Regions from separate parts of the Limosilactobacillus pulli genome, predicted to be linked through region 2. Evidence: predicted binding sites of a transcription regulator. Region 2 holds the regulator's gene; the other holds the start of a gene.

Region 1 (17,989 bases), on a different contig from region 2:
CAACAATCAATAGCTGGGCATCGGGGCGAGTCTGCAAAATATCGGGCAGCGCCTCAATCAAAGCTTGAATGTTTTTTTCATAGGCCAGCCGACTGAGGGACAGTAATACCGGTACGTCATCGCTGTAGCCCAGGTTTTGACGCAGGTCGTGTTTTTGAGCGGCCGTATCCGATTTGGCATAGACCCTTAGATTAACCCCAGTCGGAATAATTCTGATCGGTGCAGTCACATCATATGCTTGCAGCGTCTCCAGTACTCTTTCGCTAGGAGCAATCACCCCCGTCATGTTCTTAAGGTAAAGATGTGCCAACTTGGCAACGTCATGCGGCTTGATAATATGACCATTGGCAATGTAGTGCAGATAGTCTTGATACATTGTATGGTATGTGTGCAGACATGGAATATTCATTTCCTTGGCAACCATCTTTCCCATCATCCCCAAGGAAAATTCCGTCTGGTTATGAACGATATTCAGCTTTAGCTTGCGTGCCAGCTTTAAGGCCCGCACCCAGCCCCGAACGGCAATGCGTCGATCGGTAAATGAAACAAACGGAACGCTGGGAAAGCGATAGATGCCATTTTCCGGATCATCGTGCTTGGCGGCTGGATCGGTCGTAGTGAAGATGTAGACGTGATGACCCTGTTCTGTCAACTCATCACGCAAAGTCTTAATCGACGTCGCAACGCCACTGACTTGTGGAAAATAAGTATCTGTAAACAACCCAATATTCACAATGCGATCCCCTTTGATTTTCAATCGCCATTTACGGCGAACGGCTAATTATGATTCAGATTCAGTAATTTCCATTGTAACTGATTCTGCGTCATCAGATAACTGATTTTAACCCTACAAAAAAGTCGCTTCAAGACATTTGAAGCGACCTTGATCAAATTTTAGAAATTGAAGTTTTTCAATACGGGAACCCGACCCATGATCATTTTTTGTACTTCTTTGGCATTGCGGGCATTCATTGCCTGATGAACCAGTGGCTGTAATTGTCGAACGTGCAGCTCACTGATTAAAGAGCGAATCGGTAAGATACTGGAGCTGTTCATCGAAAACTCATCGATTCCCATCCCTAATAATAATGGCGTGGCAAGCGAACTGCTGGCCATCTCGCCACAAATACCGACCCATTTACCCTCTGCGTGTGCCGCGTCGACCGTATGCTTGATAGCCCGCAAAACGGCTGGATGCAGCGTTTGGTAAAGGTGTGCGACCTGACTGTTGCCGCGATCAGCCGCAAACATGTACTGGGTCAAGTCGTTGGAGCCAATGCTGAAAAAGTCGGCATACTGGGCCAATTGATCAGCCATTTCAACAGCTGATGGTACCTCAACCATCATTCCGACCTCAATCTGGCGGGCACAGCCAATACCGCGGGCTGCCAGTTTTTGGCGCTCTTCATCCAGAATCTTGCGAGCTGCCAAAAATTCATCCAGTGTGCTGACCATTGGAAACATAATTGCCAATCGACCATATACTGAGGCTCTGAGCAAGGCCCGCAACTGTGGACGCATTATCTCGGGATGAGCCAATGAAAAACGCAGCGAGCGCATGCCTAAAAACGGATTGTCTTCAACTGGCGTTTGAATCGAAGCGATCGGTTTATCGCCGCCAATATCCAGTGTTCGAATGATTACACGTTCTGGCGTCATCTCGGCAATAATCTTTTTATAGATCTGGAACTGCTCTTCTTCGCTTGGCAAGGTATCGCGCCCCATAAACAAAGACTCGCTGCGCATCAGGCCAACCCCTTCTGCCCCGCTGTTTTTGGCGTCTTCTGCCTCATCGGACCAAAATACGTTGGCACCAATCTCAAAATGACGTCCATCGGCACTGATGGTTCGTTGATGCTTTAAAACGCCAAGCGATTCCATTTCACGAGCATAGTCGCCAGCTTTTTTTTCGTATTCATCAATCTCAGCCGGCGTTGGGCTAAGCAGCACGCGACCATGAACCCCGTCAACGATCAAAGAGGTGCCATCCAAAATTTCGCGCGTAGCCGTTTTGGTCCCGACCACGCTGGGCAGTGATTTTTCCTTGGTCATGATGGAAAAATGCGAGGTACTGCCGCCCAGATCCGTCACCAGGCCAACCACATAGCGTCGATCAAAGCGAGCAATGTCGGTTGGTGTCAAGCTGTGAGCAACGATAATCGCCTGGTGCTTGAGCCGGCTTGGATCGGGCAGTTCGATTCCCAAAATATGACTCATCAATCGCTTAAAAAGGTCTTGCATAGCGATTCCTCTTTGATGCAGGCCTTGTTGATCAGCAACATTTTCTGCAAGCCAACGATCGGTTTCTTTTTTAACGGCATAGCCCGCCGTATATTGATTGGTAACAATCTGATGCTCAATGGTCTGCTGAAAATCTTCAGCAAGCACCAGCTGCAGCTGCATATCGACAACAACGGCCGATTGTTTATCAAGTTGAGCGTGGGCACGCTGACAGATCTCACGCAGCTCATTTGCCGTAATAGCAAAAGAATCATGAAGCCGAGCGACTTCATGATTCACATTATCGGTATGCTGCTGCTTAACGGATAGGTCAGGAACTCCCAGCAAATAGGCCGGTGCGATGGCAATGCCACCACCAGCCGCGATGCCATTGAGTTGTCTTGACATGTTAGTCCGCCAAGCCTTCTTTCTTCATCGTTTCAGCGATGGCTTCAATAGCTTCCTTTTCGTCATCGCCTTCTGCAGTGATCGTAACGTTGGCGTTTTGACCAACACCCAGGCTCATAACACCCATGATGGACTTCAGGTTAACGCTCTTGCCGTTATATGACAGGGAAACGTCAGAAGTGTACTTGGATGCAGTTTGTACCAGGATCGTAGCTGGACGAGCGTGGATACCAGTTTCAGCAGTAATCGTAAAATCGCGTTTTTCCATTGTAATCATTCTCCTTAAGGCTTTGTTGGGCATTGGCAATTGGCAACCAACGCTTTCAATATCTTAATTGTAGCAATTGTAAGCGGTAAATACAAGACGATTTATTGGCAAATGACGCCAAAATACGGATTTAATCGCGTTTTATCAAATGATAGTGCAATTCTCCGCCCCGTTCGGCTTTCCCCTCAATCTGGGTCCGATACTCATAATCATGATAAATCGGTTGGAAGTCCATAAATTCCTCGGGTGTCACGACAAATTCCTCAATCTTACCGGCACGCAAATCTTCGAGCAGCTGACGGTAGTCTTTGGCAGCCATGCATTCCCCACCTCTTTTCCTGATTGATGTTTATACATTATATATTATAACGAATTTTTTTAAATGGCGGGGTTTTTAGTATTCTCATCCAACCAGTGCTAAAATCAAAGGTAGAAAGTTTGTCCTTCATTTTGACCTTTACCAACAAAACGCATCATATCAAGCATTAATTAATTTGACTTTTATCGACTAAACTGCTTGATATATTACTAAAAGTAAGTATAATTGCATTATGGTCAAAAAAGGTCAAATATAGTTTTGACTTTTGAGGGGGTACAGCTAAATGCTTTGTCAAGTATGTCAAAAAAATCCCGCAACGATTCACCTACAAATGAATTTTAACGGTCAACGCATGCAGATTGACCTATGCCAAAGCTGCTATCAAAACATGCAGCAGGCACAAATGAACCTGATGAATGGGGGTAATGGAATGAATAACAACTTTGGTTTTGGCAGTCTCGAAGACTTTATGAATGCTATGAACAACATGCAAGGCCAAGATGCCAACAATCAAGGCAGTGCCAATTTCAACAATGCTCAGTCCGGCAATAATGGCGGCGGCAAGCGTAATAAAGGTCTACTGGGACAATACGGCGTCAACATGACTGACCTGGCCCGCCAAGGCAAGATCGATCCCGTAATTGGACGTGATGATGAAATTGCACGAGTCATTGAGATCCTTAACCGACGGACTAAGAACAACCCCGTTTTAATTGGTGAGGCTGGGGTTGGTAAAACCGCAGTCGTTGAAGGCCTGGCTCAAGCAATCGTCTCTGGTCAGGTTCCGGAAAAGATCGCTTCTAAAGAGATTATTCGCTTAGATGTGGTCTCACTGGTTCAAGGCACTGGGATCCGTGGTCAATTCGAACAGCGGATGCAGCAGTTAATGAAAGAAGTTCAAAAGAACAAGAATATCATCCTGTTTATTGATGAGGTTCATGAAATTATGGGAGCCGGCAATGCTGAAGGCGGCATGGATGCAGGCAACATCTTAAAGCCAGCCCTGGCGCGTGGTGATCTGCAACTGATCGGGGCCACGACCATGAACGAGTACCGTAAGATTGAAAAAGATGCAGCTCTGGCACGGCGGTTCCAACCAGTTGAGGTCAACGAGCCATCCGTTGAGGAAACTATCAAGATCTTAAATGGGATCAAAGGTCGTTACGAAGACTTCCATCACGTTAAGTACACCGATAATGCCATCAAGGCTGCCGCTAAGCTGTCTGATCGCTACATTCAGGATCGTTTCCTCCCCGACAAAGCGATCGACTTGCTTGATGAGGCGGGATCTCGCAAGAATCTGACCTTAAAGACAGCTGATCCAGCCACGATCGAAAATCAGATCCACACGGCTGAAGCTCACAAGCAGCAAGCCGTTGAAAGCCAAGACTATGAAAAGGCCGCCTACTACCGTGACCAAGTCTCCAAACTGACCAAAGCTAAGCAGGATGCCGAAGAAAACCACACGGATCAGGCAGCCACGGTTACGGTTCAAGATATGGAAAAGATCGTTGAAGAAAAGACGCACATTCCAGTTGGCGATCTGCAAAAACAGGAAGAAAACAAGCTGCGTGATCTCGACAAGCAGCTTGAAAAGCACGTTATCGGTCAAAATGAGGCTGTTGACAAGGTTGCTCGTGCAATTCGGCGTAATCGAATTGGCCTGAACAAGTCCGGTCGTCCAATCGGCAGTTTCTTATTCGTTGGTCCAACGGGGGTTGGTAAGACGGAAATGGCTAAACAGCTGGCTAAGCTGCTGTTTGGTTCCAAAGACGCCATGATTCGATTTGACATGTCCGAATACATGGATAAGACCTCAACTTCTAAGCTGATCGGGGCTGCACCTGGCTACGTTGGCTATGAAGAGGCTGGCCAATTAACGGAGCAGGTTCGGCGTCATCCTTACAGCTTGATTTTATTGGACGAGGTTGAAAAGGCACACCCTGACGTAATGCACATGTTCCTGCAGATCTTAGACGATGGCCGCCTGACCGACTCACAAGGACGTACGGTTTCATTCAAGGATACGATCATCATCATGACCTCCAATGCCGGAACCGGTGACTCTGAAGCTTCAATTGGCTTTGGTCCGGAAGCCAGCGGATCGACGCACTCGATCATCGACAAGCTGACTGACTACTTCAAGCCGGAATTCTTGAACCGTTTCGATGCAATCGTTCAGTTCAACCCACTGACCAAGCCAGATTTGATGAAGATCGTTTCACTGATGCTTGATGACGTCAATGCCATGCTGGCTGACAAGAATCTGCACATCGAGGTTCCAACCGACGTTAAGGAAAAACTGGTTGATCTGGGCTATGATCCTAAGATGGGGGCTCGTCCACTGCGCCGGGTTATTGAAGAACAGATCGAAGACCGCATTGCTGACTACGTATTGGATCACGATCAAATCAACAAGCTGGCTGCCAAACTCGATGGTGATGGCAATATTGAAGTCGTGGCTGCTGATACGCCAGTACCAACTGCAACTCAAACGCCCAGCGTAACGGATTTATCAGAAAATGACGATCAAGACGCTGAATAATAACTAAATGATATGGTTATCGGTCTGCCATCTGCACCGGTAGCACAAAACAATGTCGGCTTGAATTCTGACTGATATTGATAAATTAAACAATGCTGATCTGAAGTTTCAAGCTGACAGAAAGCACACGGTCCCGTATCACAATAATGTGATGCGGGGCCTTTTTGTCATTGATCAAATCTTAATGGCATAAATTGTAGACGATAAATAATTGCATACTGTAAATAAATGTAGACCATAAATAGTCAACCATTTACAGATGCAAAATATAGATAACACTATTGCCAAAAGCAACGATTACCTTCAATCAGCGACCACCAAATCTCAGGCCTCGCTCCAAACAAAAAAAGCCCTACCATAATGGCAAGGCCTTATCAGTTATTTACGATCATTAAAATGTGTATATCGTAGCAGTGGAATGGCAATTGCCGGCACTAAAATCATCGACAGCACCATCTCAGCCAAACCATTTGTAGCCAAGACCGTACCTAGGACCGTCCCCAAGTGAGCAACATCGGTATGATAACCCTTGGCAACCGCTGGCGTATGGGCAAACAAATAAATACCGCCTAAAACCAGGATTGTATTAGTCATGGCACCAATTGCCCCTACAATAATCAATGCCCACCGATCCTTCATCAGCTTACGCAGCCATATGAACAGCCAGCCGGCAACCAGACCAACCAGCAGCCGTGGAACGATTGCAATGATGGGATTGGTAAAAATCAGCGGCGCTAACGGACTGCTTGGATAAAAGAAAGCTCTAAGCCAAGTAATCACACCCCAGGTACCACCCAAAAGCATCCCCGTGTTGGGTCCCATCACAACCGCGCCGATCATAACCGTAATCTGCAGCGTTGTCAGCGATAATGGGCCGATCGGAATGTTTCCCAACGCTGGAATAAAATCCTGCAGAATCAAAATCGTCAACAGCAATGTCTGAGCCGTTAGACGTTTGGTTCTCACTGAAGCACTTGCCATTGAAATCCCCTTTCTTACCTTGTGCCAAAAATATCCAGTCAATTATACCATGATTTGAATTTTAGACGCCGATTGGTAATTTTGCTCGATAATTCAAGGCCTTTTAGCATGCGAAAGCGTTATAATGTGATTAACAAGCGTTTAGAGTTATGGAGCGATTTTTATGGCTGATTCATTTAAAACCGGAAACCCAATCTGGGTCTACTATACCGATATCGATACTGGTGCTAATTTAAGAGTGCCGCAACTTTTGCGGGGCTTTGTTGGTACGCCTTTTAACATTGTCGAATTGAAGTTTCCCAACTACCGATTCATCAAAGCTGATGGTCAATTGAACGGCAGCTTTGATATGCAGCCACACAGCGTTCACCTGTACTATCGCCGCAATTCATGGGGCGAGGTTCAAAACGTGGCTATGTATCTAAAACTGTCGACACCAACACAGCTGTTTGACGACGTCGATGGCATGCCAGTCGATACGCCGCTGCCTGGCGGAATTTTCGTCAAGACGTTTCAGCGCATTGCCACTCAAAAAGGCGAGTTCTGGTACGAGGTCAATGCCGATCGCTGGCTGAAATACGACAGCAATACCATGAAAGACTTCAAAGAGCTGCCCAGTGACGATTCCCTGGCGCCAAAACCTGGCACTCAGCTGGCAATTTTGCCGCTGAATCATCTCAAGGCCGTTGTTGACTACGTACAGGGAAAGAAACTGGACGTCTACGATCAGCCTTATGGACAAAGCATCGGCAAGGTCATTGATGGCGAACGCTTAGACATCATCGGCAAACTTAATGACAATAATGGTGTCGTTTGGTATCAGGCCAAGGATCTGGGCTTTATCAACGGCTCCTACGTTAATTTGATTCAATAGTCATATAATTAAAATGATATCGATAGAATAGAAAGGAAGCATTAGTATGAAAGTTGCTATCGTCGGCATCGGCAGCATGGGCGGCGCCATTATGCAAGGTTTGAACAATTTGACCAAGTACGATCTGATTGCCATGAATCCACAAAATCCCCGCGTTGAAAAATTGGCGCACGAGTATAAATTTAAGCTGGTTTTTGATCCAAAGAGTCTGATTGATCTGCAGCCTGACGTTGTAATCCTAACAACACCGGCCCCTGTTACGGTTGCCGTAGCTGAACAGCTGCAAGCCTTGGATCCGCATACAATCGTCATTTCTGCAGCAGCCGGTATTAAGCGTGCTGACCTGCAAGCAGCACTGGTTAACAATCCAGTAGCCACGATGATTCCAAATACACCAGTTTCCGTAAATGCCGGTACGATTGGTTTGTCGCTGGATCCTAAGTTTGATAAGCCCGTTAAGGATACCATCGTTCAATTGCTTAATGATCTGGGCGACGTGGTATTGGTTTCTGAAGAACAACTGGATATCGTAGGCGTAATTGGTGGCTGCGGTCCCGCCTTTGTCGACGTCTTTATGGATGCCATGAGTGATGCCGCCGTCAAGCATGGCTTGAATCGGCAAACTGCCTACCGCTTGATCGCCAGCATGGTAAAGGGCTCTGGTGCCTTGGCCTATGAAACGCGCCAGTCCCCAGCCGCTTTGCGCGACCAGGTAGCCTCACCTGCCGGCACGACGATTCGTGGACTGGCTGCCTTGGAAAAGCACGGTTTCCGCTATGGCGTGATTGATGCCGTCGACCAGGCCAGCGATGAAGATTAACTGGCAAGTTTTTCAGACCGGTGCCATCCTAATTAACTAGTCGCCTTTCCTGGTATTCGCCCCCCGCTCAGCTTAACGCTGGTCGGGGGTTTTTGATTGGGCATCATGACTCAGACGCTTGATTTGGTACATTTCAATCACTCGGCTGATGAATAAGCTAATATAACTTGCCATTGGCATACAGCTGCTGGGCAAACTCGCCATCAAAATCAATCTTGCCTAGTACCATTTCAATATATTCCATTAAAAAGCGCATATTTTGCTCATTAAAATCAATTACGACACGGCTGGCCGAGTGAGCTTCCAGGTAGTAAATAAATTCACCATACTTATCGCCTTCCTCACTTTCCAGAAAAACGCCATATTGACCATTGACCGAATCACCATACTGCCAGTGATAGTTGGTTTGGGCAAGACATTTTTTCAATGCGCATGCCAAGTAGATCATTTCTTCTTTAGGCACTTCCCGATTTTTTTGGTTGATATTAATGCCTGCACCTTTGATTTTGAGTTGGACTAATTCGGTTGCATCGCAGTCTTTCATATTTATATCAAATACAATACTACCAGCATTTAATTTAAGCCATGGCATAATTGATCAACTCTTTTTTAACTTCTTAAGCTTATCTTAACATTGACGGCTGACCATAAAGACCGGCTGCCAAAAAACTTTGAAAAGATTGCTGATCTAAGTCATTAACATTACCTAGAGCATTTACTGGCTATCTTGGAAAGGCTCCTTAAACACCTTATTACATTGAATTGGCAAAGCAGACAACCGCATTTTTCTATTTCGTCAGCCAAAAACGTTCCATTTTGGTAAAGACGCTGCTCAGCAACAGCATAATTGTTGACTGTCGAAAAACTTTTTAGCAATCTTGTATTTGTATTAAATACAAGTACAAAAAGGAGGAAACCATGGATACCAAATTTTCCGTTGCCTTACATATTCTGGTGATGATTGCCGAATCTGACCGTACGCTTTCTTCCAAGGATCTGGCCGTCAGTGTCGGCACCAACGCCAGCTATATTCGCAAGATCATCAGTCTCTTAAAAAATGCCAACTTGATTGAAACTCATCAAGGCAAACCAGGCTATTTTCTCGTCAAGCCCGCAAACCGGCTTTCACTGCTTGACGTCTATCTAGCCGTTCAAGAAGCCTCACAGGTTCACCTTTTCAATATTCATCAAAATCCTAACGCTGCCTGCCCGGTTGGCCGGTATATTCAAGGCGCGTTAAGTCCAGCTTTTCAAAATATTGAGGCCGACTTGGCTAATGAATTATCCCAACAGTCGCTCAGCAACATTATCGACAATCTTAAACAACAAGCAAGCGAGGAAAAAAATGAAAGCAGCCATTCTTAATCAATACAACAAAAAAGACGTCAACTTGTCATTTAGCAATCTGCCAACGCCCGACATCACCGCTGATCAAGTGTTGGTAAAGTCTTTAGCTGCCGGGGTCAATCCCGTTGACAACATGATTACCAAAGGCGAAGTCAAACTGATCATCCCTTACCATCTGCCAATCGTGGCTGGTAATAAGCTTGTTGGTGAGATCATCGATTTGGGCGCCAACGTTAAAGGATTCCAAAAAGGCGACCGCATCTTTGCCCGGCTGCCGCTTAATCACCCTGGCGCCTTTGCCGAATTTGCGGCCATTGACAGTCAAGCCATTGCCAAGGTCCCAGCCTATCTTTCCAATGAGGAGGCTGCGGCCATTCCGCTAACGGCCCTAACCGCCATGCAGGCTTTTGAGCTTTTGAACGTGCAGCCTGGCAAGCGAATTTTTATTTCAGGGGGAACTGGTGGTTTTGGCGGAATGGCCATTCCATTGGCGAAAGCGATGGGACTGTATGTCATCACCAATGGCAGCGGTCGCAATGCTGAACGGGTCTTAAAGCTGTGCGCGGATGAGTTTATCGATTATCGACAGACTGATTATGTCAAAGTGTTAAAAGACGTTGATTATGTTATTGATACGCTGGGCGGTCAGGAAACGGCAAAACAATTCCAGATCCTTAAGCAAGGAGGCAGCCTGGTTTCATTAAAAGGCATGCCAAATGGCGACTTCGCCAAGCGGATGCAGCTTCCATTCTTTAAAAAGATCTTGTTTAGTCTGGCCGGCAGTCGATTGGATAAAATGGCCGCCAAGCGTCAGCAGAAATATTTCTTCATCTTTGTCCACGCGGATAGCAAACAATTGCAACAGGCTGCCGATATTTTTGAAAAGCAGTCGCTGCATCCAGTCGTTGAGCAGATCTATCCATTCAGCGAACTCAACACGGCCCTGCAAAAAGTCGCCCAAGGCCATGCCAAGGGTAAGACCGTCATTACTTTTTAAGAGCGAGCAAAAAGATGACTTCATACTTAACTACCCATAACCAATATCTCAATCAGATTGCCTATCGCGAATTAGGAACGGAAAATGCTGGTCTGCCGCTGGTAATGCTGACTCATCTTTCGGCAACGCTTGATGAATGGGATCCGCTTTTTATCGATCAGCTAGCGGCTAAAAATCATCTGGTGGTCATTGATCTGCCTGGTGTCGGCGCCAGCAGCGGACAGGTCCCATTAACCATTGAGGCAATGGCTGATCAAGCAGTTAAATTCACCGAGCTGCGCGGCTTTAAAAAAATCAATTTACTGGGACTGTCAATGGGCGGGATGATTGCGCAAGCTGTAGCTGAACAAGCGCCTCAGCTGGTAGAACGTTTGATTTTGGTAGGTACAGGACCACGTGGCGGCAAGGGAATTGATCGTGTCTCGTTGGTAACCTTTACTGCCATGCTTAAAGCATTCTTCAAGCGTACTGACCCCAAACGCTACATTTTTTATCCCCATGACCAGCGTGGCGCTAAAGAAGCTGAACGAGTCCTCAGCCGTTTGAGGCAAAGAACGCCTGATTTTGCTGATCAAAAAATTACCATTGCTTCTTTTCGGCGTCAGCTGCGCGCCATCAAAAAGTGGGGAACCGCTCCAGCAGATAACTTGAGTCGCATCACCATGCCTACCCTAATTATTAATGGTGACAATGATACGATGGTCCCCACCAGCAACAGCTACCAAATGCACGAACTGATCGAGAACAGTGAACTTTTGATTTTCCCGAATGCCGGCCATGGCTCAATTTTTCAGTATGCCATCCCTGCCGCCGAAAAGATTTCTAGTTTTTTAAAGGGTTAATTTTTTTAAAACTTCAAGCGCATTGGCAATATGTTCCGCTGGCAGATCAGCTAGAATGGCCGCGTAATGCTCATTCTCTTTTTCATGCATTTGCTTATGCATATCAGCAACGATGCTGCCGGTTGACGTCAGCCTTAGGTAAACGGTCTTTTTATCATTTTCTTTATGATAGCGTTCCAAAAGTCCCAATTCAGCTAAACGTTTGACATAGCGTGAAATCATTCCCTGTAAGATGTCCAGGTCCTTAGTAAGCCGTTGATAGGCCGCTTCAGAACCAGCTGCTTTGACATAAGACAAGAGACGCATTTCTGAATGGGAAAATCGGTGTTTTGCCAGCTGCTGCACCTGTTTTTGACGTACGATAATTCCAAGGCTTCATTAACTGCTTAATTGGCACCTTTCTTTTCATCGATAAAAAACCGTTCCTTTTACCAAGACCTTACCAAAAAACGCCGCACTGACGCAAAGTCAGTGTGGCGTTTTAGATTGATAACTGTAATTTTAGCGGGTAGCTGCCGGCTATCTATTTTGACTCATGGATCTGGGGATGATTAACCACTCGCTTAGGTTTTCGACCTTGCGCAATCAGCCGCAGATCCTCATCAATCATGGCATAGCCGCGATAAAAGCTGGCCGCGGTAATCCCGCCAATATGCGGACTGAGTAACAACCGCCGCGTGATTCCAGATGATTGGTTCAACAACGGATGATTTTTTAAAACTGGCTCATGATCCAGCGTGTCAAGGCCAGCCATCGCCAAATGTTCTGATTTAAGTGCTTCAATCAACGCTGCATCATCAACCAGTTCGCCACGGGCCGTATTGACCAGGTAGCTGTCTGGCTGCATTTTGGCAAAAAAGTCATGATCCGCCATATGCATAGTAGCATCGGTAACTGGCAGATGCAGACTGACAATCCGACTGCTTGCCAATAAGTCATCCAATTCACGGTACTGCACGCCAAACTGTTGCTCTTGTTCTGGATCAAGTCGGTGACGCTTGTAGTAATAGATTTCTTTGACGCCATAAGCTTTTAACAAATGAGCCGTTTTTTGAGCAATGTCACCAAAACCAACCAGTCCCACGCTGCAGTCAGCCAGCTCATACAGATTGCCGTTTTGCATGTAGCCTTCTTTAGTTTCAATCTGATGTCCATTGCGTACGGCCGCATCGTTGACAACCATATTGCGCAGCATTCCCACCATCAGCAAAACCGCCTGCTCGGCAACCGCCATGGCATTCATTCCCTTAGCGTTGCAAACATAAACACCGTATTCATCAGCAGCCTTTAGATCGATTGCGTTATAGGCCACGCCTTCTGAATGAATTACTTTTAGATTAGGCATCTGCTTGATCAACTCGCCAGGGACGCTGGAAATAGCATCAACGACGATAAAATCAGCATCGCCTGCTTGGTCTAAATACTCTTTGACTGGCAGTCCTGGTTTTAGATCGGTTAGTTCCAGCGAGCGCAAAAAGCCGTCAGCAGCCGCAAATCGCTGCAAGTTGCCCTGCTTGCCAATATGCAGTACTTTCATTGGATCACCCCATTCGTTTTTTTCACTATACTACCAATACATGATTTTTATAATCTTAATCTACGTATAAGTACTGATTTTGAAGATCGACTATATTATCTGCCGTATCAAATTCGATAACCAATTCCTGCTTTATTTAGGTACTTTTTATCGCTATGCAGCATTAACCCCAAAAAGCCAGCTAAACGGCTGACGGCTAAAACTCTAATCATCATTTTCTTTTTTATGAATTTCGTTTTTATCTAAGCGATTGGCAGTCATTGGATATTTGACATCCAGCTTGGGACTGACTTTTTTGAGCACGATATATTTTTGAAGAGGCCCCATAATCATCCAGCCACCAACCCAGAGTACGCCCATAACCGATCGTGCAACGCCGCCTGGCACCAAGCCAAATAATGCACCCCAGAGCAGCATCAAAATAATGTAGCAGGTGCCATAAAGCTGTTTGAAGTTCTTATATTCATTATGCCGCATGCCTAATTGGTACTGCAGTTTCTGGTCAGCCGATGCAATTTTTTCTTCATAATCACTGCTTTTTTCCACATCATACAAGTCCTTGATGCCAACGCCTAATGCGCCAGCAACCAGATTCAACGTTTCAACACTGGCTTCCTCACCGGCTTCTAAGCGCTGAATCGTTCTTACCGAAACCTGAGCTTTTTCAGCCAACATTTCCTGGGAAAGGTTTTGAGACTGACGTAGCTTTTTGATTTGGTTTTCACGCATTTTGATCTCCCCTTTAATTTTTCTCAATCATACCAAATCCGATAATCTTTGACCACGACAGTTCCCCGTCAGCTTTCCACCAGTCAGCAAATGCCAGAACAGCGGGGATTTAAAACGATCTCCAAATCGATTACGACAGTCAACCCAAATCCTAAGATGGTCGATCAGCTACCCGTCAAACTACCGTCGGGTCCAGACCACGATCACTTCGAGCGTTTGCTGGTGGATTTATTTGGCCTTACAGATTGGGTAAAAAGCACCTATCTTGCCCCAATTATTTAAAAAGAGGTGCCCACTTAGACCCCCTCTTTTTAACTCTCTTCAATTGATTAAAACTGGTTGCGTTACCCTATTACTTTTTCTCATCCAGCAAAACCACGCCTTCTGCTGGGTTATGGTCAATGGCGCCAACGATTTTATGTGGCGTGTATGGTTCTTCAAGATAGGCAATGTCTGCTGGCGTTAGTTTAACGTCTAATGCTTTGACCGCATCATCTAAATGACTGGCCTTGGTACCACCAACGATTGGCGAAGCTACTCCCTTTGCCCAGTGCCAAGCCAGAGCAATCTGAGCCATCTTGACGCCATAGCGTTTAGCCAGTTCTTCTACGCGCTGAATAATCAAAAGATCTTGATGCTCATAATCATCATACTTGCCAGCCAGCACGCGATCAGTCTTGCTGCGCAGTGAATCAGTATGCCAACCTGGATGGGTCAAATGACCACCTGCCAAAGGACTATATGGCATCAGTGAAACACCCATTTGCTTACAGATCGGAATCAGTTCGCGCTCGTCTTCACGATAAAGCAGGTTATAGTGATTCTCCATGGATTGGAACTGAGCCCAGCCATGATCTCTGGCGGCCAGCTGCATGTTGTAGAACTGGTAGCCATACATTGCCGAGGCCCCGATTGCCCGAACTTTATCGGCTTTTATCAGGCCATTTAAAGCTTCCATGGTTTCTTCAATTGGCGTTTCATAATCAAAGCGGTGAATGATGTACAAATCCAGATAGTCAGTCCCCAGTCGCTTCAAGGTGCCATCGATCTCTCGATGAATAGCTGCAGCAGAAAGTCGTCCTGAGTTGAAATAGACTTTCGAGGCAATTACGACTTGATCGCGCGCAATATTCTTCTTAATGGCTTGGCCAAGGTACTGCTCACTGGTCCCCTTTGAATAGCCATTGGCCGTATCAAAGAAATTGATTCCTAAATCTAAAGCATGCTTAACGACTTTTTCTGATTCGGTAGCATCCAGCGTCCAGTCATGCATGGTTCCTGGTTTACCAAAGCTCATGCAGCCAACACAAATCTTTGAGACATCAAGATTGGTATTACCCAGCTTCGTATATTCCATTTTTTAACCAGCTTTCTTTAATCCACCCGTGGCATTCAATCAGCGCTTATTCAAAGTCGCCAAGTACCGAAATCGTTTCATCATTTAAATATTTGCGATAGCTTGGCCCCACGTTCTTAAGTTCGGCATTGCTGATTGAAGATGCCCCCATTACGACAAATGGCTTCATGTACTTCATCCCGATCAAACGGCTGGTTGCCTGCAGTGGCCGTAATAATTCATCAACCGTATATTTGACAAAACCATCACGGCCATAATTATCAGCGCCAACCGTTACCGCAATCAGCAACTGCTTGTCTTGCAAGGTATTTCCTTGACTCCCATAAGCCCATCCATAGGTAAAGACTTGATCTTCCCAGTGCTTTAACAGAGCCGGCGTTGAATACCACTGCAGCGGAAACTGCAAAACAATGCGATCGGCATTAGCCATCACCTGCTGTTCTTTTTTGATGTCGATATTAAAGTCTGGATAAAGTTCGGCCAGATTGCGGACCTCGATCTCATCTTTAACGGCATCCACCATTGCCCTGTTAACCTGTGAATATTGATAGTTTGGATGGAAAAGATTAATGACTGTTTTCATAACAGTACCTCCGTTAGTCGTCTAACATTCGATACTTATCAAAATAAGATTTTCCTTTTTTGATCTCACCAGTTTCATATAACGAGATCTTATGCTCAAGTCGCTGAATCGAGCGGTCCAGATTATGCCGCTTTTCTTCCAAGACTGCCAACTGGTTCTTTAATAGATTCTCACGAGCCTGCAGTGTCGAATCGCCTTGCTTAAGCAGTTCGGCATACTCAACCAAAACATCAACCGGTACTCCGGAATGACGCAGACACACGACCATCTCAATCCATTGTTGCAGCTGATCATCATAATAGCGATTACCATTTGAATGCCTAGGAACATCTGGAAGCAGGCCAATCTGTTCATAATAGCGGAGCGTGGCTGGTTTAAGATGATACTTTTGGCTGGTTTGCGTAATCGTCAGTTCTGTCATGGCTGGACCTCGTTTCAAATTTTATGCTACTACTTCAAGTTAACTTTAAGTCAATTATATTCCTATAGCTGCCAAAAAAAGAGACGCCACTGCTGACACCTCTTGATAATCAATTTTACAGTCTTGCTTCTTGGCGATACGACAGCTCTAACAATGCAAAGCTTAATCCAGCAAATACTAGTAGATACAGCGGCATGATCCAGATACCGAGTTTTTGTTGCAAAATTCCAAAAACAGTCGGCATAAACGTTGATCCAGTATAGGCAAAAGCCATCTGCAAGCCAATTACGGCCGCACTGTAGCGCTTATCGAAATTAATTGGTGCCATGTGCTGAATTGACGGATAGATTGGTCCCATCCCAATACCAATGATCAAAAAGCCGATTGCCGCCACTAAATAGCCTTTGATCGGCAGCGCCGTCAGCAAAATCCCAATCAGCTCCACCATCGTTCCACTTCGAATCATACGCCGATCACCCAATCGATTTGCAATAAAACCGGCAATCAGTCGTCCAAGCATCAAGCCGCCAAAGATCAGCGAACCAAACGAGGCCACGAGCTCGCTGCTTATTCCAGTTCTGGTACCTGCAAAATAGCTTGGCACCCATAAAAAACACGTTGCCTCACTGGCACTGTACGCAAAAAATGCCAGCAGCGTTGCCATTACGCCTGGCTGTTTGATTGTTTCTTTGATCCCGACACTGTCAATTTTAGATTCATCTGCTTTAGAATCATTTTGCTGCCAAAGCGACCAAGAACTGATTACAACCAGCAAAATCCCGATCTGTAAAAAGGCCGTCCAACGATAGCCCTCATTCCAGTGCGCAACCTTAATCGCCAATGCCATTAGATATGGACTGATCATTGCCCCAACACCATAAAAGCAGTGCAAAAAATTCATCACCGCGCCTGAATAGTTGTTGGCAACGTAATGATTCATAGCCGCATCAATGGCTCCTGCACCCAGTCCATATGGAATTGCGCAGACCAAAAGCATCCAGTACTGCGTGCAAAACGAAAAGCCAAGCAGGCCAAAAATCGTCAGCATAATTGAAACCGTCACGATCCATTTAACGTGCAGCCTTTGGATCAGTTTGGGACTCAACAGAGCTGAGATGATCGTCATGGCACTGATCATCATAAATACATAACCAGCGTAAGAAGATGGCACGCCAAACTCAACTTGCATCTTTGGCCAACCCGACCCCAACAATGAGTCCGGCAGTCCCAGACTGACAAAAATCAAGTAGATAACCGCTAATAGTAAAGACATAGACTTACCTCATCGATATTTTTTACTATTTTATCATCTCAACTTGCTGATCACTTGTCATCATTGTCTTTTTCCATGTACAAAATTGGGTAAGGATTACCTTGATCATCAACTGCGGCCCGCTCCACAACTTTAAAATCATAATTTTCTCCTTATGGTAAATCACTAATCAATTCTTCAATAGAACTAGCCAGATTCCCACCAATAATAGGGATGAGTGTAATCTAGATTGATACAGCGATCGTACCTACCATCCAAAATTGTATATCGCCATCTTTTATCTCTAATGCCATCAATTTTAGGGTCTCTCAGGACTTGGTATCTTGGCTGCAGTTTATAGCCCAATGGAACAGCGCGCAGATGCTTGGGACGAGGATCATCGGTTCTCCATGAGAAATCAACAACTGCTACGCCCCAGTCTTCAAAATCTTTTTCCGGTGCCGGCGAGGTAGGGGCCCAGTAAAATTT
Region 2 (13,889 bases):
GACATCCATATGCAAAAGCCCCAGGAATCCACAGCGGAAACCAAAGCCCAATGCTTGTGATGATTCTGGCTCGAACGTCAAAGCCGCGTCGTTTAACTGCAGTTTTTCCAAGGCATCCCGCAGATCGTTGAACTTGGCGTTGTCGGTTGGGTACAGCCCGGCATAAACCATTGGCGTCATTTGACGGTAACCGGCTAATGGCTTATCAGTTGGGTGCTTGGCATCGGTAACCGTATCACCAACCCGCGTATCTTTAATGTCTTTAATGGCCGCGGTAATATAGCCAACGTCCCCCGCCATCAAAAAGTCGCGGGCCAGTGGTTTAGGCGAGTTGATCCCGACTTCGGCGACTTCATATTCAGTACCAGAGTTCATCAGTTTAATGCGGTCGCCCTTCTTGACGGTTCCTTCAAAGACCCGGACGCTCAAAACCACGCCACGATAGTCATCGTATTTGGAATCAAAAATCAGCGCCTTTAGCGGAGCTGTCAGATCACCAGTTGGCGCCGGTACTTCGGCAACGATTTTTTCCAGCACCTTTTCAACGCCTAGACCGGTTTTGGCACTGACGTCACAAGCATCGCTGCAGTCCAAGCCGATTTCTTCTTCAATCTGCTTTTTGGTGCCTTCAACATCAGCAGATGGCAAGTCGATCTTGTTGATGACCGGCAGGATCTCCAAGTCGTTGTCCAATGCCAAGTAAACGTTGGCCAAGGTTTGTGCTTCAACCCCCTGCGTCGCATCAACGACCAGAATTGCCCCTTCACAGGCTGCCAAAGAGCGTGAAACCTCATAGGAAAAGTCGACGTGACCAGGCGTGTCGATCAGATGGAAAATGTAGTCTTCACCATCTTTAGCATGGTAAGTCAGCGCAACGGCATTTAATTTGATGGTAATACCGCGTTCACGCTCCAATGGCATGTCGTCAAGGATCTGCGCCTTCATTTCCCGCTTAGAGATCGAATCCGTCATTTCCAGAATCCGGTCCGCCAGCGTCGACTTCCCATGATCAATATGGGCAACAATCGAAAAGTTTCGAATGTGCTTTTGGCGTTCTTTCATTTCTTCAAGATTCATTGATTTTTCGTGCTCACTTTCTACGTTAAATGTCTACCTACCAGTATATCAAATCCCGTTGGCAACTCAAACTGGGGCGGTGCAAATATCGAAAAAAGAGCAATTCGCCGCGCACTGCAGCGTCTTGCTCTTTAAATAATTTAAGGCTTATTTTTCCTCAAAGCGATCCTTGAGCTTATCAAAGAAACCGCCCTTGTAGCCAGCGACATGTTCGCCACTAGCTTCGGCAAAGGCCAGCATGGCTTCTTTTTGCCGTTTGTTAAGATTCTTAGGCGTCTTAACGTGGACCGTCACATGCTCATCGCCGTTGCCATTGCCATTAATGTGCGGTACCCCTTTGCCCCGCAGCCGGAATGAGGTCTCTGATTCCGTACCCGCCGGAATCTTTAAATCAACATCGCCATGCACGGTCTTGACCTTGATCTTGTCACCCAACGCGGCTTGCGCAAACGAGATATCCTGATCAACGTAGATCGTAGAGCCATCCCGCTTAAAGTCACGACTAGGCGTAACTCTAAAGACAATGTACAGATCACCGTATGGACCGCCGTTGGTACCCGCTTCACCTTGGTTTTGCAGACGCATCTGCTGACCATCATCAATGCCAGCCGGCACCTTGACCTTAAGCTTATGTTTTTCTTGAACGTGGCCTGAGCCGTGGCACTTGTCGCATTGATCTTCCGGCTTGATTTCCTTACCGGTACCATGACAGGTTGGGCAGACGGTCTGGGACTGCATCATCCCCATCATCGTTTGCCGGCGCTGCATCACAACCCCAGAACCGCCACAGGTATGACAGGTCGAAGGCGACTTGCCCGGCTTGGCGCCAGAACCATGACAGACATCGCATTCGGCTTCTCGATCATACTTAATCGTAGTTTCCTTACCAAAGATGGCATCCATAAAGTCCAGCGTCATATTGTACTGCAGGTCGCGTCCTTGTCTTGGTGCCGAAGGATCACGTCGCGCACGACCGCCACCAAACAGATCACTGAAGATATCGCCAAAGTCGCCAAAGCCACTCTGACTAAAACCGCCCTGACCAAAGCCGCCGAAGCCTTGACCGCCACCAAAGCCGCCTTGAGGGCCAGCGGAGCCAAACTGATCATATTGTGCCCGCTTCTGCTGATCATGCAGCACTTCATAGGCTTCATTGATTTTCTTGAATTTTTCTTCGGCTCCCGGCTCATGGTTGACGTCTGGGTGATACTTAGCCGCCAGCTTCCGATAGGCCCGATTGATTTCGGCGTCTGAAGCATCCTTTTTGACGCCTAAAATGTCGTAATAGTTTTTCTCTGCCATTTAAATCCCTCGCAACGCAATTTTTCTCTCTTACTTTATAGCATAGTCACGATAAATAAGCAAAAGCCAAAGTCCGTTATAGGGGCTTTGGCTTTTTTGCTTATCTAAATCGGCTTCGGCTGACTGGCCTACTTGTTGTCGTCGTCATTGACTTCAGTAAAGTCGCCATCAACGGTCTTGCCGTCGCCGTTGCCGTTATTGTTGTCAGCACCGCCATTGTTGCCGTCAGTACCATTTTGTTGGTTTTGTTGTTGAGCTTGTTGGTAGAGCTTGACTGCCAGGTCTTGGACGATCTTGTTCAGTTCGTCCTTCTTGGTCTTCATTGCATCGAAGTCCTTAGCGTCCTTAGCCTTTTGCAGAGCATCGCGGGCATCCTTGGCCTTCTTGATTTCGTCTTCAGAAACCTTACCGTCAAGTTCCTTGATGGTCTTGTCGGTTTGGAAGATCAGTTGGTCGGATTCGTTCATCAGATCAACTTCTTCCTTCTTCTTCTTGTCGGCTTCCGCGTGTTCTTCGGCATCCTTCTTCATCCGTTCAATTTCTTCATCGGACAGACCAGAACTGGACTTGATCGTAATGTTTTGCTTCTTGTGCGTACCTTGGTCTTCGGCAGAAACGTTAACAATCCCGTTCTTGTCGATGTCAAAGGTAACCTTGATTTGAGGAACCCCACGTGGTGCAGGTGGAATGTCCGTCAGTTGGAAGTTGCCAAGCGTCTTGTTGTCGGCTGCCATTGGACGTTCACCTTGCAGAACGTGAATGTCTACGGCTGGCTGGTTGTCAGCGGCCGTGGAGAAGATCTGACTCTTAGAGGTTGGAATCGTCGTGTTGCGGTCGATCAGCTTGGTCATAACCCCACCCATGGTTTCGATACCCAGGGAAAGTGGCGTAACGTCAAGCAAAACAACGTCCTTAACGTCACCAGTCAGCACACCACCTTGGATGGCGGCACCCAAAGCAACGGCTTCATCAGGGTTGATGGAGTGGTTTGGTTCCTTGCCAGTCAGGTCCTTAACCAGTTCTTGAACGGCTGGGATCCGCGTTGAACCACCGTTTAAGATAACTTCATCAATGTCGCTGAATTCCAGGCCAGCATCGTGCAGCGCGTTCATAACTGGCTGCTTGGTCTTTTCAACCAGGTCGTTGGTCAGTTGGTTGAACTTAGCCCGCGTCAGCGTTTGGTCCAGGTGCACTGGTTGACCATCTTTTTGAGCGATAAATGGCAGGTTGATTTCAGCAGATTGTGAGCTGGAAAGTTCCTTCTTGGCCTTTTCAGCAGCATCCTTCAGCCGTTGCAGAGCCATCTTGTCTTGGGACAGGTCAATGCCTTGGTCTGCCTTAAAGCCATCGATCAGCCAATCCATGATCTTTTGGTCAAAGTCGTCACCACCCAGATGAGTGTCACCAGAAGTGGAAAGAACTTGGAAGACGCCATCGCCCAGTTCCAGGATGGAAACGTCAAACGTCCCACCACCAAGGTCATAAACCAGGATCTTTTCGTCTTTGTCCTTCTTGTCCAGGCCATATGCCAGTGAGGAAGCAGTTGGTTCGTTAATGATCCGCTTAACTTCCAGACCAGCAATCTTACCAGCATCCTTGGTAGCTTGACGCTGAGCATCGTTGAAGTAGGCTGGCACCGTGATAACGGCTTGAGTTACCGTGTCGCCAATGTAGTCTTCTGCATACTTCTTGATGTATTGCAGAATCATGGCAGAAATTTCTTGTGGCGTGTATTTCTTACCATCAATGTCAACCGTGTAGCCTGGTTCACCCATGTGGCTCTTGATTGACGTAATCGTGTTGGGGTTGGTGATTGCTTGGCGCTTAGCCGTTTCACCAACTTGAACCTCACCATTCTTGAATGATACGACAGAAGGAGTCGTGCGGCCACCTTCTGGGTTGGTGATAATCTTAGGTTCGTTACCTTCCATAACGGCAACGGCGGAATTAGTGGTACCAAGGTCGATACCGATAATCTTATTGCTTGCCATAAAAGTTTTCCCTCTTTTTATATTGGTTTATCTAAGTTATTGTGCAACAACGACCATTGAAGGACGCAGCACGCGATCCTTCATTTCATAGCCAGCTTGCAGCACCTGAACAATGGTGTCGTCTTTTTGATCATCCGAAGCTGGTGCGGTTTGTACCGCTTGATGCTTGGTCGGATCAAAAGGCGTGCCTGGCTCAGCTGGAATCTCAACAATCCCATGGTCCTTGAGCGCCTTTTCCAAATGGTCGTGAACCATTTGAATGCCTTTCTTGAACTCTTGGGCCTGCTTGTCATCCAGTTGAGTTGCCAAAGCCCGCTTCAAGTTGTCCAAAACCGGCAGGATGTCTTTAGCCAGCCCCTGACCATCGTATTTGATCAATTGCGCGCGCTCTTTTTTGAAGTGGTTGTTCATGTTTTGAATTTCCGCTTGCGCCCGCAGATACTGGTCGTCTTTTTCATCGAGCTGCTTTTTCAGATCAGCAATCTGTTGCTTGAGCGCGGCAGTTGGATCTTCCTTGGCAGCTGACTTGGCATCCTTGGCTTCTTCGGCATTCTTAGCCGCTTGGTCAGCTGCAGTCGATTCAGCTGCTTGAGCCGCCTTTTCTTCCTTGGCAGCTGCTGATTTCTTTTCAGCCATCGAACCCCTCCTATAAATCGTAATAATTGTGATAGTAGTCGAGCAGTCGTTTAGCCAGCTCGCGTCTGAACGCGTCAACCAGGCCAATCGTCCGCGAATAAGGCATCCGCGTCGGTCCCAGCACGGCGATAATACCCTTGCCGTATTGGTTGACGTCGTAGGTAGCGGTGATCAGACTGTAGTCGTTGAGCACCTGATTGTTGGCAATCTCACTGCCAATCTTGACATTGACTCCATCATTTGGAGAATCGGAATCAATGATGCTTGACAGATTATCGCTTTGATCGAGCAGTCCATACAATGCCCGCAGCGCCTGAGGATTCTGCCGATCAGAGTAGCCGAGAATGTTGAGCCGCCCGCCGACGAAGTATTTTTCGCGAGCCGCCCGCCCCAATACGCTGTCAAAGATCTGCAGAAAGCCGTCGGGACTGTGCAGATACTGACTGATCTTAATCGGAATGTCAGTCTGCAGATGCTTGACAACCACCGCCAGCGGCAACCCCACCAGCTGATCGTTAATCAAGCGTACCACGGCTTCCAAAGCCTGCGTATCCAGATTCTTAGGCAAGGTAAATGATTGACTCTCTACCTCGCCACTGTCCGTAACCAGAATGGCAATGACCTTTTGATTACCCAGCGGCACCAAACGAAAACCGCTTAAGTGCACGTCTTTTTGTTCTGGCTTCAGGGTAAACGCCGTGTATGACGTCAGCGCTGAAAGGATGTCGGCTGAATGTGAAACAATCTCGTCAATCTTGTGAAAATCGGCCCCCAATGAATTTTGGATCACCATCAGATCACTGTCGGTAACAGCTGCTGGATCAAGCAGATGGTCAACGTAATAACGATAGCCCTGCTTGGAAGGAACGCGACCAGAGCTGGAATGCTCTTTTTTCACGAACCCTTCTCGCTCCAAGACTGCCATCTCGTTGCGGATCGTAGCTGAGCTGACCTTAATCGGGAGCTTATCAGCCAAGACCTTGCTGCCGACCGGTTGACCAGTCGCCGTGTATTGACGTACAATCGCTTGCAGGATTTGCTTTTGACGCTGTGTTAGCATTGGCATCACTTCCTTTTAGCACTCTAACTGCCTAAGTGCTAAACACAATTTATAATATACCAACCACACGACTAAAAGTCAATAATAGTCAAACTATTTTTCTAGAAAAATGTCAAGATTGGTCAAATTATTTCCAAACATCCATTAAAGGAGTCCAATTATGAACGAAGAAAACCGCTACGTCCAACCTAAAAACGCCAAAGAAGCCATGGAGCTGATTCAAAAACTGTTCAACCAATACCGCAACGCACCATTGACCGCCGAACTGCTTCAATATCACAATAATCTGATCATGCGCCTGCAGACAGATATCAAGCAGGCTGCCGAAGAAGAACATAACGAAGCGCTTTTGGCTGATCTGCATGACATGACCGAACTGATGCGGCGCTGGACCACGATTCGACTCAGTGGCCGACCATTTACCGGCAAGATGCGGCATTTTCATTTTGTTGCCAATAATGGTCAAAAATTCAAGCGTCAGGTCCACAAAATGGGCGGTAGCAGTGCGCACCGTGCCAGCCGTCATTAAAAATAGTCGCAAAAGCAGCGGTCGCTTTCCTAATCGGCCGCTGCTTTTATTTTAAGTATGAATCGAGATCAGCTGCCAATAAGCCTTATTTATACGGCAGAGCAAACGCTTTTTAGCAAGCCAAAGCACAGCCAATAAACTTATCAGCCGCGTTCCTTTTCTCGTAGCGAACGCGGTATTTCGCCTTGCTGATAAGTCTGCCAGACATCGAGGCGGTCTTTTTCGTCCAGCTGGCGAAGCACGCGCGCGGGCACGCCGGCTACCAAAGAATTGGCTGGTACGTCTTTGGTTACCACGGCGCCGGCAGCCACGATACTGCCCGTGCCAATCGTCACCCCGCCAGTAATCGTGGCGTTGGCGCAAATCCAGCAGTTTGGCTCAATCGTGACCGGCTTGGCATATTCCAGATCATGATAACCATCGGGATATTGAGCCGCCAAACGCTCCTTAGGCAAAAATGGATGACATGGCGTGGCAATCGTTACCCCACTGCCCAGCCAAACATTGTCACCAAGCGTAACTGGCGCAACGTCTAAAAAAGTGCAGTGATAGTTGATAAAGCATTCTTTGCCAACGTGAATATTGGTGCCGTATTCGCAATAAAACGGCAAAAACAGTCCCAGCGATTTCCCCTTGGATGAAGGAATCAGCTCTGTTTTTAACCGTTCAACCGTTTGCTGATCCAAAATCGAAGTCTGATTCAGCTGTTGGCACAAAGCCATGCGCTGCAGATGATAGGCATCCAGCTTGGGGTCAGCTGGATTGTACAGCCGCCCGCTAGCCATTTTTTCAAATTCATCCATTGAATAAAACTTCCTCCCCAAAATTACTGATGGCGTCTCGTCCCATAACCGGCTGTTCTTCACCAATTGCATAAGCCAGATTATTTTTGTCTCTTACCCATGGCTGCCAGCTTTAAGGCTGCCTGCAGCTGCGGATCGACTGCGTGCAGATATAGGCCGTGCACGCCCCGCGTCAGCAAAACGTTCAATTCATTATGCAACAGCTGCTCGCCAAATCTTTGCTTAGAGTGATCTTTCATCGTCCGACGCTGTACCGCTTTTTTGTTGGCACTGGCGCTCGGATCAAAAATGACCTTGCCATCGCGATACTTCACCGATGGACCGATGACTACGCCGACATGATTAAGATCAAAGCCCTGGACGGTATAGGTTGAGCCGATCTCGTGAATCGTATGCGGCTGCTCAGCCCAGGAAAGGTCGCTGTATTTGACACCATTGATTTTTTTAACGTTGCTTTTCAGTTGCAGATTCCAAGGCATCGACCAATTCCCTTCACTGACGCACCAGTAGCTGCCATCTTTGGGCTTGCTGCTAGAATACTTCCAGTCAAACGTTGCCACCACCCGACTGATGCCATGGCCATGATCCTCAGCGTTAAACCTGGCAATTGCCTGTTCCATTGCGCGTGGATCATCAAAAATCTGCAGATCATAGCTGTCGTCGACTGGAATCGGATAGATGCGGCGCTGATCCACGAAGTCGCGAATCCAGCGAATCGTTTCATCCGAGGCCGCAATCCGCATTTGATTTTTCAGTCGAATTACTTTGTCACCAGCCAGTCGCTTGAGATGCTGCCAATCTTCATTTTCCATGATCTCATCGGCCGTCAGTACCTGCTTGTGATCATAAACCGCCAAGACGACTTTGGCCCGTTTGAGAATATCGAGCAGCTGATTGTTGCCATGGCCGTGATAACCTTGATTCTGCTGGGTCCACAACAAATGTGCCTCATCGATAAAGGCCACGTCTGCTTGATGATTTTCATCATAGCGATTGATGAAGCGAGATGGCTTGATGACAGTTTCATCATCACCTATCCCCAGCTTTTTGACGATCTGCTGGTAAACCTTGAGCTGCTGGGGATGATTAACCATCATAACGGCATTGAGATGATCCTGCTTGGCCAACTCATAAAAGATATTGCTCATCAAAACCGTCTTCCCTGCACCAGCCTCACCAGTCACCAAAACCAACTGGCCGGTCTGATCGGTTGCCAGGGCTTGCTCGACAGTTTTTAAAATCTTGCGTTTGGCCATAGCCTGCTCATCAGTCAGCTTATTGAATGGTGAGGCCTTAAAGATGGCAGATTTTTCCAGAATACGCCGTGGTGGAAACAAGTTATGGTACTTCTTGTTTTCACCCAGCTTATCCCAGATACGGTTAAAAATCGGAATGAACTCATCGCTGGTGTAGTACTTGCGTTGGGCATTTTCGCGGCGGTTGTTCAGCTTGGAAATGACGTCCACGCTGCTCAGATACTGCATCATGCGATTTTCAATATCTAGGGCCAGCGACTTATTGAAATGCTCGTGGCCAATCACAAACATGTGCGCGTTTTTTGCATTGCGCAATTCTTCCCAGTCCTGGCGTGTTTCCGGATCGACATCCAAATGCTCCAGAGTCCGGCGCTGGATATCGATGGTCTCGCCTACGTAAACCGTATAGTCTTCTTTGTAATTACTCTGCTTACCTTGATTATCAATGATGTAAACCGTTGGATACTCAGTCAAAAGTTCTTGTTCGCGATACTTGCCTGGGTAGCGTTTTTCAATCTCTTCATCCAAATGAGCAGCTGTGTCCCTGCGATAGGCCGTCTCAAATATCAAGGGATCCTTGACATTATCCTTAGTTTTTTTACTCATAATCATCCCCGCTTAATCATGATCGGCTGAAATTTGATCGTGCCGTTTCTTCAATTATATTATAGTTGATTTACAATTGCGGTTCTAAATTGAGTCTTTTGACGGTTACCGGCTTCCATTTGACTTGGAAACCGGTATTTTTAATATTATCTTGACAATTCCAGGTGATAAGCTTAATAATGTTCAAGTAAATTGCCTTTATTTAGTTATTTTCATTGTTTAACGTTCGTGTTTTAGGAGGAGAATATGCATTGGTTTGCTGACTTGATCGCTGCAATCGGCGTGGTCTTAAACGGAATTCCCCAAGGTATCATGGCCCTGAGCCTTGGATTCGCGGTGTTCCCAACCACGTTCTCATTTCTGCTGGTTTGCGCGATTAACTTTATCTTTAATTCGGTCGCCCCGGTTTCCTTTCAGGCTGAGTCGCTGGCACTGACCGGCAATCTAGGCCGTAATACCAAGGAATACACGTCAATCATCTTTGGCGGCTCGATCATCATGGCCATCATCGGTCTGACTGGTACCTTGACCAAGATCGTCGGAATTCTGGGCAACCATATCATTACCGGAATGATGGCCGGTGTTGGCATCATGCTGGCAAAAATCGCGCTTGAAATGGCCAAGAATAGTCAAAAGAGTTTCACTGGCTGGGTTTCAATTGCCATCGCGGTGGTTACTTATTTGATCTCAAACGACTTGGTCTGGACGATCTGTCTTTCAGTCATTGGTTCCAGCCTGTATGCCGTCTTTGGCGAGCACTACCGCAACGAGCTGCCCGCCAACGTGACAATGCGCCGCTTTATCTTCACCAAGCCGACGTTTAATCCACGAATCGTGCGGGGCACGCTCAGTCTGGCCTGTCTAAACATCGGCGCCAACCTGTCATATGGTCTGATCACGGGGCAAATGACTGGCATCAAGCCTAATCCCGTCAACTTAAACCTGCTGACAACCTCACAGGCACTGGCCGACATGGGAACCAGTCTTTTAGGCGGGGCGCCGGTGGAAACCATTATCTCGGCAACTGCCAGCGCGCCGGAGCCGGTCATCGCTGGGTGTCTGATGATGCTGATCATGGCCGTGATTCTGTTTGCCGGCTGGCTGCCTAAGATCGGCAGGTACGTTCCGAGCGCGTCAATCGCCGGGTTCCTGCTGGTTTTGGGGATGTTTGTCACCTTCCCAGAAAATGCCGCCACCGCACTGGCTGGCAAAGAACAGCTGGTCGCCGCCACGACAATGATCATTACCGCGTTGGTTGATCCATTCGTGGGCCTGTTGTCCGGTGGCTTGCTGAAAGTCGTTTTGCCGCTGTTAGCCGCGCTTTAGGAGGAAGCTATTATGAAAAAATATCGTATTACCGTTGGCGACCAAACTCGTGACCTGCCATTGATTCCCATCAGTGACGACACCGCCATTGCCTCATTCGTGCTGCTGGGCGACGATGCTATGTCCAAAACAGCGGCTGAACTGCTTTTGCCCAAGCTGCCTAAAAAGTTTGATTATGTCGTAACCGTGGAAAGCAAGGGTATCACCTTGGCACATGACCTCAGTCTTTTGTCCGGTCATCCACGTTCATTCGTGATCCGCAAGTCAGTCAAGGGCTACATGGAAAATCCATTGACGACTGCCGTTGACTCCATCACGACCAAGGGACAACAGCTGCTCGTGCTTGACGGGGCCGATGCTGCCGAACTCAAGGGAAAATCGGTTGTCTTAGTCGATGACGTGGTCAGTACCGGGGGCTCTTTAAAATCAGCCGAAAAGCTGCTTAAACTGGCTGGCTGCCAAATCGTTGCCAAGGCTGCCATCCTAGCTGAAGGCGCCGCCGCTGATCGAGATGACGTGGCGTTCTTAGGTAAGCTGCCATTGTTCAACCTTGATGGCACGATCAAATAGTCCATTCATTAATGATAAATAATCGCCGCCCCAGATGTTATAAGCATCCAGGCCGGCGATTTTGTTTTTGCTGATATTTAGGAAACGGCTGCATGCCCTGTTTTTAAGGGCATCGCTGCAGGTACGCAACATCGCAAGAATCGGTACATCCCATTCTTTAATTTTAATAGAAAAAGCTAGGGTGTACGCTGGCCCCATAGTCAGTGCGATTGTCCTGGCCAATGAATTCAGTGAACTGCTGGAGGCAAAAGTCACAGTCAAACGTCATTAGCACGCTTTATGCAAGAAATCCTGCATAATACCACAATTACCTACTTCTGATCCGAAATCAGCGAATCGTAGGTATTTTTAAGACCAGCAGTTGATCAAGCCATATTTTTGTCACAAAGTCAGCCGCTAAATGGTTGTTATGATTCAACGGTTGTCAATATGGCAACTATAATGTCACTTCAGGCTCCTATAGAATTTAGGAAACTCATCTAAACGTATCAAGAGTATACCTAAGTCTTTTACATAATTATTTCGTTTAGCTTCTAAAATTAAAACGATTAATTTGTTAAAGTTATAGATGCTGTTTCAACAAATAGTTTCAATAAGTGTATTTGGGAGGATATTTATGGATAAACTATACTTTTCGGGGAAAGATACATTTGATTTTGCGTTAGCATTATTACTAACTCAAATAATCTTTTGGGCTTTAATGAAGTTTATTAAAAGTGATCGTGTTAAAGCAAAATTGCCAGCATGGTATAACGTGATTCTTTCAGTAATGTTATTTATCACCGGTAATTTTTTCTGGTATGTCAGCGATGTCAGAACTTTGGCAATCTTTCTGTTCATCATCACCTTGACAATCACTTTGCTAGGTTTCAAGTTTAAAGCAATTGTCGATAAGAATATTTCTAACTGGGCGGTTGGAATTACATTAATTATTGCTGGGATCTTAATTATTTATAACTACAGCGTAAACCTATATATCGAATTTATCGTCATTGGTATTTTATGGTTGTTGGCTACCATTAAATGGCCATCCTATAAATTAGGAAAATTATCTTCAAAGTCCATCTTGGGCATTATTACCTTAGTTCTCGGTATCTTTTGCGCTGTATTAGGCAGCTATTATTATGATGAAACCGCACATATTCAAACAGACAATTATTCAGTTACTTTAGGCAAACAATCAGCTTGGGTCAGCGGATATGCTACCCCTAATTCAAAGATTCATACATATTTAGATGGTAAGGAAGAAACACCTGCAGAAAAGTCTGATGCAGATGGCTATTTTGAATTTGAAGTAAATGTTCCTGGTAAATGGACAGTAAAAGTTACCAAGAATGGCAAAACTGTATCAGACTATACGATCGTCAAAAAATCTGCTGCATGGAAAAAACACCAAGCCAAGATTGAAGCCAAGGAAGCTAAAAATGACTTCATGGATTACTATGCTGATGCATTTGAAGCTTTAGACAATGTCGGTGTCGACGAATATAATACTTGGCTCGATGAAAATAACAATGGAGATGGCGGATACATTGACGACACCTTGGATGCAGTCCAAAATCAGGATAAAAAAGATGTTCAAGATGCGGTTGCCGATATTATCTTAATCCAAGCTAGCCTTGAAAAAATCAAAAATGCAGATGATTCTGACTATGCTGCTTATCACCAATATTATTCTGATATTAAGAGATTACAATCCGTGGTTATCAACCCACCAGCCGGTGACATTGACAACTTTGGGAATCTTTTTGAAGAGTACCGCACTAACGTAGACAATAATCTGACCGAAATGGGAAATTAGCCTTTCTTTTATACAGTCCTTTGCAGCTCAATAGCTTTTGAACTGCAATAGGGCTGTTTTTTATTGAAAGATTTTAAGCGCTCTCATGTGTTAAAATTAAACTTATCATTTACTTCATTAAAAAGTTGGGGATCTTATGAGCTTAAATCATGTCAGTTATTGGGAAAATAGGGACTGGCATCATATCAGCGCCATGGAAGCTGCTAAAAAATCAAATGGCCATCCTATCAAAGCTAGTGAGCAAAAACTGCTATGCGATCTTTGCAGCCACTTTATTAGTCTCTGTGTCGGCCAGGAAAGAAGTCCTTATTTCAAACATAGTAGAGGCGACTTCTATAAATATTGTCCAGAAAGAACTGTACTTGACTACAAAAATTCACCTTTTAGTATTCCTAAGCATTTTGCTGGTCTCAGAATCGTTATCGATAAGAATCAACATTTTCACTTTGAACTGTTAATTCCAAAGGCAGCTAATCCTGAGCTGTCTAAAAGCAAGCGACTTAACGTTTATCATAACAACCATCATAAAGTTACTCAAGTTAAAGTAGACGCCCGTTCTTTTTTTACCAAAGTCAATTTGGGTAACACTATTGATAATAGTTACGCTGTTTATAACGATTCATCAAGCAACGCCAAACAAATCGCTAATTTTAAAATTCCTAAATTAAATTGTCTTATCTTTAGGGAAAATGATGGCATGCGGGTCAGCCTGGGCAGTGAATTAAATCCTAATAATGAATATCTCGTTTTGACCAGAGGCGATTTTAAGTATTCCGGAATCCAAAAACAAAGGCTGGCCCGCTCCAACGGTTGGAATTTATATCGAATCGGTTTTAGTACTAACGTTAATTCGAAGACAGTCAATGATTTTTTTCATATGGAAACCATTGACAACGAACCAATTGGCTATCGTATCACTAGAAACACTGCTG

What was found. Region 2 encodes HrcA, which represses chaperone genes, less so after heat shock. Its sites were predicted from a motif close to TTAGCACTCNNNNNNNNNGAGTGCTAA; they were not measured.
Region 1: QOS03_RS07105 (ATP-dependent Clp protease ATP-binding subunit) is a predicted target of HrcA. The motif match lies at 3,291-3,317, and genes of this name have one in related genera.

The regions. Positions count from the first base shown of each region.
Region 1 covers NZ_CANCWQ010000024.1:3,327-21,315, forward strand. Annotated here, with positions in the region: gene QOS03_RS07085 (glycosyltransferase family 4 protein) at 1-733, opposite strand, end outside; gene ptsP (phosphoenolpyruvate--protein phosphotransferase) at 895-2,628, opposite strand; gene QOS03_RS07095 (phosphocarrier protein HPr) at 2,630-2,896, opposite strand; gene QOS03_RS07100 (hypothetical protein) at 3,027-3,215, opposite strand; gene QOS03_RS07105 (ATP-dependent Clp protease ATP-binding subunit) at 3,499-5,760, shown strand; gene QOS03_RS07110 (ECF transporter S component) at 6,139-6,741, opposite strand; gene QOS03_RS07115 (MucBP domain-containing protein) at 6,905-7,615, shown strand; gene proC (pyrroline-5-carboxylate reductase) at 7,662-8,435, shown strand; gene QOS03_RS07125 (hypothetical protein) at 8,593-9,027, opposite strand; gene QOS03_RS07130 (Rrf2 family transcriptional regulator) at 9,354-9,800, shown strand; gene QOS03_RS07135 (NADP-dependent oxidoreductase) at 9,781-10,779, shown strand; gene QOS03_RS07140 (alpha/beta fold hydrolase) at 10,794-11,621, shown strand; gene QOS03_RS07145 (MarR family winged helix-turn-helix transcriptional regulator) at 11,610-11,927, opposite strand; gene QOS03_RS07150 (NAD(P)-dependent oxidoreductase) at 12,145-13,158, opposite strand; gene QOS03_RS07155 (helix-turn-helix domain-containing protein) at 13,363-13,887, opposite strand; gene QOS03_RS07160 (aldo/keto reductase) at 14,240-15,244, opposite strand; gene QOS03_RS07165 (NAD(P)H-dependent oxidoreductase) at 15,291-15,827, opposite strand; gene QOS03_RS07170 (MerR family transcriptional regulator) at 15,841-16,248, opposite strand; gene QOS03_RS07175 (MFS transporter) at 16,364-17,521, opposite strand; gene QOS03_RS07180 (hypothetical protein) at 17,708-17,989, opposite strand, start outside.
Region 2 covers NZ_CANCWQ010000027.1:1,329-15,217, reverse strand. Annotated here, with positions in the region: gene lepA (translation elongation factor 4) at 1-1,077, opposite strand, end outside; gene dnaJ (molecular chaperone DnaJ) at 1,225-2,379, opposite strand; gene dnaK (molecular chaperone DnaK) at 2,508-4,370, opposite strand; gene grpE (nucleotide exchange factor GrpE) at 4,407-5,006, opposite strand; gene hrcA (heat-inducible transcriptional repressor HrcA) at 5,017-6,066, opposite strand; gene QOS03_RS07475 (hypothetical protein) at 6,227-6,595, shown strand; gene QOS03_RS07470 (sugar O-acetyltransferase) at 6,739-7,398, opposite strand; gene QOS03_RS07465 (DUF2075 domain-containing protein) at 7,479-9,266, opposite strand; gene QOS03_RS07460 (NCS2 family permease) at 9,507-10,586, shown strand; gene QOS03_RS07455 (phosphoribosyltransferase family protein) at 10,599-11,156, shown strand; gene QOS03_RS07450 (hypothetical protein) at 11,112-11,378, opposite strand; gene QOS03_RS07445 (DMT family transporter) at 11,773-12,957, shown strand; gene QOS03_RS07440 (hypothetical protein) at 13,094-13,889, shown strand, end outside.